2 linked regions of the Loktanella sp. M215 genome follow. The protein of the gene in region 1 binds, or shares a complex with, the protein of each later gene. Links are inferred from orthologs where the notes say so. Each region holds a gene or a part of one and is shown in the gene's direction. Other genes may lie near its edges.

What was found.
Region 2: the proteins of GLR48_RS08485 (region 1) and dnaN are in contact, whole or in part, in a cryo-EM structure (PDB 8GIZ), measured with the Escherichia coli proteins. The link is inferred for Loktanella sp. M215 from one-to-one orthologs.

What each region holds. Positions count from the first base shown.
Region 1 is NZ_WMEA01000001.1:1,738,016-1,741,259, reverse strand. What follows is about bases 129-3,052. They hold GLR48_RS08485 (DNA polymerase III subunit gamma/tau), read left to right. Parts: upstream 129-678; coding sequence 679-2,427; downstream 2,428-3,052. Other genes in these bases: recR (recombination mediator RecR), read left to right, coding at 2,903-3,052; GLR48_RS08480 (YbaB/EbfC family nucleoid-associated protein), read left to right, coding at 2,492-2,836; GLR48_RS08490 (UdgX family uracil-DNA binding protein), read left to right, coding at 129-335. Also shown: more of GLR48_RS08490, read left to right, coding at 1-128; more of recR, read left to right, coding at 3,053-3,244. UniProt on the Escherichia coli protein: Part of the beta sliding clamp loading complex, which hydrolyzes ATP to load the beta clamp onto primed DNA to form the DNA replication pre-initiation complex.
Region 2 is NZ_WMEA01000001.1:1,223,304-1,226,561, forward strand. What follows is about bases 1-2,938. They hold dnaN (DNA polymerase III subunit beta), read left to right. Parts: upstream 1-879; coding sequence 880-1,998; downstream 1,999-2,938. Other genes in these bases: dnaA (chromosomal replication initiator protein DnaA), read left to right, coding at 1-775; recF (DNA replication/repair protein RecF), read left to right, coding at 2,068-2,938. In the rest of the region: more of recF, read left to right, coding at 2,939-3,177; GLR48_RS05970 (GNAT family N-acetyltransferase), read left to right, coding at 3,174-3,258. UniProt on the Escherichia coli protein: Confers DNA tethering and processivity to DNA polymerases and other proteins. Acts as a clamp, forming a ring around DNA (a reaction catalyzed by the clamp-loading complex) which diffuses in an ATP-independent manner freely and bidirectionally along dsDNA.

The sequences.
Region 1 (3,244 bases):
TGCACGTGAACCCGAACGCGTCAGAGGTCAGCCACTGCAAGTTCTGGCTCGATACCGAACGCACCCTGCTGCGCCCCCGGTTGACGCTTGCGCTGGGGGCGACGGCGATGGGCGCATTGACCGGCGACGCGAAGGCCGTGATGAAGCGGCGTGGCACGATCGAGGACACCCCGCACGGCCCCGTCCTGATCACCCTGCACCCCAGCGCCCTGCTGCGGATGCCCCCCGCCGCAAGGCCAGAGGCCGAGGCCGCCATGATTGCGGACCTGCAACTGGCCGTGCAGACCCTCGCGGCTTTTGCGCCGCCCATGGACCAGCGCCGTGCGGGGATGTGACGGGCCGATCCTTGGCACGGGATGAAGCAAGAGGGGCTTCGTCCATGGCACAGGCGCAAACCTCGGGCGATCCGGCGCAAGGCCGCACCGACGGAGGCCAAGATCGCATGATTTGGCCAACGACAGACCTGCGCCGCATGGATCATCCGAAGTGAATCGCCTGCATCGTGATCCAACCACGGTTTGCAGGCCGTCATCGGGTCGATTGCCCCCGGCGCTTCCGCAAGGCCGTCGCCACCATCCTGTCGGAGGCCACAGTAATGATGGGCGCTGTCCTCTGGTTGCTCTGACCGCCGCGCGCGCCTAGATTGCCGCAACCCACCGGATCGGAACGCAGCACCCCATGTCAGACAAACCCGCCTATCAGGTCCTCGCGCGGAAATACCGTCCGGAAACCTTCGCCGACCTCGTCGGTCAGGATGCGATGGTGCGCACGCTGAAGAATGCCTTTGCCGCTGACCGCATCGCGCAGGCCTTCATCATGACGGGCATCCGGGGGACGGGTAAGACCACGACCGCCCGGATCATCGCCAAGGGCATGAACTGCATCGGCCCCGACGGCCAGGGTGGCCCCACGACCGACCCCTGCGGCGTCTGCGAGCATTGCGTGGCCATCATGGAAGGCCGCCACGTCGACGTGATGGAGATGGACGCGGCCTCGAACACCGGTGTGCAGAACATCCGCGACGCCATCATCGAGACGGTCAGCTACCGCGCGGTTTCGGCACGCTACAAGATCTTCATCATCGACGAAGTCCACATGCTGTCGAAAAGCGCGTTCAACGCGCTGCTGAAAACGCTGGAAGAACCACCAGCCCACGTGAAGTTCATTTTTGCCACCACGGAAATCCGGCAGGTCCCGGTCACCGTCCTGTCCCGCTGCCAGCGCTTCGACCTGCGCCGTATCGAACCCGAGGTAATGATCGGCCTGCTGAACCGCATCGCCAAGGCCGAGGACGCCCAGATCAGTGCCGATGCGCTGGCCCTCATCACCCGCGCCGCCGAAGGCTCCGCCCGCGACGCAACCTCGCTGCTGGATCAGGCGATCAGCCATGGCGCCGGGGAAACCACCGCCGATCAGGTGCGGTCGATGCTGGGCCTCGCGGATCGCGGCCGCGTGCTGGACCTTTTCGACATGATCCTGCGCGGCGAGGCGGCCGAGGCGCTGAACGAATTGTCGACCCAATACGCCGACGGCGCCGATCCGATGGCCGTGCTGCGCGATCTGGCCGAGGTCACGCATTGGGTCAGCGTTATCAAGATCACGCCTGATGCCGCCGATGACCCCACCATCGGCCCTGACGAACGGACCCGCGGCCTGTCGATGGCGCAGGCCCTGCCGATGCGCGTGCTGACCCGGATGTGGCAGATGCTGCTCAAGGCGCTGGAGGAGGTCGCGGCCTCTCCCAACGCCATGATGGCCGCCGAAATGGCCGTGATCCGCCTGACCCATGTGGCCGACCTGCCCACGCCAGAAGATCTGGTGCGCAAGCTCAAGGACGCAACACCGCCACCGCCCTCGAGCGGCGGTGGCGGCGCCCGCATGGCGCCCGCGACCGGTACGACGCAGGCGATGTCGCGCACGCCTGCCCCCACCCACAGCGGCCCCTCTGGCCCCTCCGCCTCTGCCGCCCCGCAACTGGCGACCGAGGCGCTGCATCACTACGCCCGGTTCGAGGACGTGGTGAACCTGATCCGCGCCCACCGGGACATCAAGCTGCTGACCGAGGTCGAAGGCTACCTGCGCCTCGTCAGCTACAGACCCGGCCAGATCGAGGTCCACCCCACCGACAACGCGGCCCCCGACCTGACGCAACGTCTGGGCGCGCGGCTGCAGGCCTGGACCGGCAACCGCTGGGCTGTGATCGTCAGCAACGACGCAGGCGGGCCCACCATCGCAGAGGTCCGCGATGCCGCCGCCTCTGCCCTGCAACAGCGCGCCACGGCGCACCCGCTGGTGCAGGCCGTGCTGGCGCAGTTTCCCAAGGCCCGCATCACCGACATCCGCACCGAGGCCGACCGGGCGCAAGAGGCCGCGAGCGACGCGCTGGCCGAGGTCGAGGATGAATGGGACCCGTTCGAGGACGGCTGACACCCTTGTTCCGCACCCGCCCCATACGTATCTGAAGACAAAGCACAGCAACGGAGACAGCACGATGTTCAAAGGTTTGGGCGGTCTTGGCGACATGGCCAAGATGATGAAATCCGCACAGGACATGCAGGCCAAGATGGCCGAGATGCAGGACAACCTCGACACAATCACCGTCACCGGTGAGGCCGGCGCCGGTCTGGTCAAGGCCACGGCCACCGCCAAGGGCGAGTTGACCGGTCTCGACATCGACCCCAGCATCTTCAACGGGTCCGACAAGGAAGTGGTCGAGGACCTGATTCTGGCCGCCATCAAGGACGCCCAATCGCGCGCCTCGGACCGCGCACAAGAGGAAATGGGCAAGATCGCCGAAAGCCTCGGCCTGCCGCCGGGCATGAAGATGCCGTTCTGATCGTGACACCCCGCCTCGCTTTTTCTGAAATACTCCCCCCGGAGGGTCCGGCGTCGGTCACATCCCATGACCGATGACACGGAGGCGCTGAACGACCTGATCGTCCTGATGGCGAAATTGCCGGGGCTTGGCCCCCGGTCGGCACGGCGCGCGGTCCTGCACCTGATCAAGAAACGTGGCCAGTTGCTGATCCCGCTGGCCGACGCCATGACCCGTGTCGGTGCCACCGTGCGGGAGTGTCTGAACTGCGGCAATATCGCCACCGGCGACATCTGCGCCATCTGCACCGACGACCGCCGCGCCAACGGTGAAATCTGCGTGGTCGAGGACGTCGCCGACCTTTGGGCGATGGAACGCAGTCAGCAGTTCAAGGGCCGCTACCACGTACTGGGTGGCACCCTGTCCGCC
Region 2 (3,258 bases), 510 kb from region 1 along the record:
CGAACGCAAGATGATGGAATTCAAGCACGCCCTGCGGTCCGTCGACATCCTGATGGTCGACGACGTGCAGTTCATGGGCGGCAAGGATTCCACGCAAGAGGAATTCTTTCACACCTTCAACGCGCTCGTCGATGCCCGCAAACAGGTCATCATTTCCGGCGACCGCGCACCGGGCGAGATCAAGGAGATGGAAGACCGCATGCGGTCCCGTCTGCAGTGCGGTCTGGTCGTGGACCTCCACCCCACCGATTTTGAACTGCGCCTTGGCGTCTTGCAGTCCAAGGTCGAGCGTCAGCAGGAAATCTATCCGGGGCTCAAGATCGCGCCGGGCGTGCTGGAATACCTCGCGCACAAGATCACCAGCAACGTCCGCGTGCTGGAAGGCGCGCTGGTCCGCCTCTTTGCCCACGCCAGTCTGGTCGGGCGCGACATCGACCTGGAACAGGCGCAGGACTGCCTGTCGGACATCCTGCGGGCCAATGACCGCAAGGTCAGCGTCGAGGAAATCCAGCGCAAGGTCAGCGAGTATTACAACATCCGCCTGTCCGACATGGTCGGCCCCAAGCGGGTCCGCAGCTTTGCCCGGCCCCGTCAGGTCGCGATGTTCCTGTCCAAGACCCTGACCAGCCGGTCGCTGCCTGACATCGGCCGCCGTTTCGGCAAGCGTGACCACACCACGGTCATGCACGGCGTCAAGCGGATCGAGGAGTTGCGCCAGACCGACAGCCAGATCGCCGACGATCTGGACATCCTGCGGCGCGCGCTGGAACAGTAAGCGCGCCACAGTCGGCGCAAAAACGCCCGAAACATCTTGAGCATGGCGCAAAAAGCGGTAGCGTCGCGGTCCCGGACCTCGGGATCAACGGCGGAGCGAGACCTATGAAATTCAGCATCGAACGGGCCAGCCTTTTGAAGGCCGTGGCGCAGGCGCAATCGGTCGTGGAACGCCGCAACACGATCCCGATCCTGGCCAACGTGTTGATCGAGGCCGAGGGCGACACGGTCCAGTTCCGCGCGACCGATCTGGATATCGAAGTCGTGGACCGCGCCCCCGCCAAGGTGGACCGCGCCGGCGCCACCACCGTCGCCGCCGTCACGCTGAACGAGATCGTGCGCAAGCTGCCCGACGGATCCCTCGTCACCCTGACCGAAGACGGCGCCACCGGGCGGCTGACGATTCAGGCGGGCCGGTCGAACTTCTCTCTCGCGACCTTGCCGCGCGAGGATTTCCCGGTCATGGCGACCTCTGACTACACCACCAATTTCAGCGCGCCCGCCCCGGTGCTGCGCCGCCTGTTCGACAAGGCGAAATTCGCGATCTCGACCGAAGAGACGCGGTATTACCTGAACGGCGTCTACATGCACGTGGCCGATGGCGACGGCGGACAGGTGCTGCGCTGCGTCGCGACCGACGGTCACCGTCTGGCCCGCATCGATGCGCCCCTGCCTGAAGGCGCGGCCGGCATGGCCGGCGTGATCGTGCCGCGCAAGACCGTGGGCGAATTGCGCAAGCTGCTGGACGACGACGAATTGCAGGTCGCCGTCAGCGTGTCGGAAACCAAGGTGCGCTTTGCCACGCCGGACATCACCCTGACGTCCAAGGTCATTGACGGGACGTTCCCCGACTACACGCGCGTCATCCCGCAGGGGAACACCCGCCGCATGGAAGTCGACGCCGCCGAATTCGCCCGCGCCGTGGACCGGGTCGCCACCGTCAGCAGCGAACGCAGCCGCGCGGTCAAGCTGCAACTGGACGAGGATCGCCTGATCCTTTCCGTGAACGCCCCCGATTCAGGCGCCGCCGAGGAAGAACTGGCCGTGGCCTATTCCGACGAGCGGCTGGAAATCGGCTTCAACGCGAAATACCTGCTGGAAATCGCAAGCCAGGTGGACCGCGAGAATGCGGTCTTCATGTTCAACGGCTCTGCCGACCCGACCCTGATGCGCGAAGGCAACGACATGTCCGCCGTCTATGTCGTCATGCCGATGCGGGTCTAGGATTTCGGTTTTTGACAAAACCGAGCCTCCGGCGGAAGTATTTTTGACCAGAAGAAGGGCGGACTCGCGATGACCGGTCTGAAGGTCGCGCGGTTGCAACTGTCGCATTTCCGGTCGCACCGGCGGGCCGAGGTCGTGGCCGACGGGCGGCCTATCGCCATTCACGGACCCAACGGTGCGGGCAAGACCAATCTGCTGGAAGCGGTGTCGCTGCTGTCGCCGGGGCGCGGGCTGCGGCGGGCGGGGGCAGAGGACCTCGTGCGCCGGCCAGAGGCGCTGGGCTGGAAGATCTTTGCCGACGTCACCGCCGGACGGCAGACGGTCGAGATCGTCACCGGGGCCGAGGCGGGCCAGTCGCGCAGCGTGCAGGTCGACGGCAAGGCCACGACCCAGACGGCGCTGGCGGCGATTCTGCGCGTGCTGTGGCTGGTGCCGGCGATGGACCGGCTGTGGATCGAGGGGGCAGAAGGGCGGCGACGGTTTCTGGACCGCGCGACCCTGAGCTTCGTGCCGTCCCACGCCGAGGCGACGCTGCGCTATGACAAGGCGATGCGCGAACGCAATCGCCTGCTCAAGGACATGGTCCGCGACGCCCACTGGTATGCGGCCTTGGAGGGGCGCATGGCCGAGGCGGGCGCCGCGGTGCAGGCGAACCGCCGCACCGCCATCGCCGCCCTCATGGCGGCGCAGCAGGATGCGCAAACCGCCTTTCCCACCGCCGCCCTGACGCTGGTCGAAGGCAGCGCGGATGCGCAGGGTGTCGACGCCTTGCGCGCGGCCCTTGCCAACGGTCGCCCGCGCGATCTGGCGGCCGGGCGTACGCTGACGGGGCCGCATCGCAGCGATCTGGACGCGGTCTTTGCCGACAAGGGGGTGCATGCCCGCGACTGTTCCACCGGAGAGCAGAAGGCGCTGCTGATCAGCCTGATCCTGGCCAATGCGCGTGCGTTGATGGCCGAGACCGGGCAGCCACCGGTGCTGTTGCTGGACGAGGTGGCCGCCCATCTGGACACCGCCCGACGCGCGGCCCTTTATGACGAGGTCTGCGCGCTGGGTGCGCAGGCCTGGATGACCGGAACGGAGGTGCAGTTGTTCGATTCCCTTGGCGTGCGCGCCCAGTATCTGGCCGTGACCGACGGCCCTGACGGGTCTGTCGTGGTCGCAGGCGGGGCGGCATGATGCGGATCGACGTGATCGCTGAACTGCAACTGACCGCCGCCGACGATGCCGCGATCGCGGCCCTGCTGCGCGAGGCCTTTG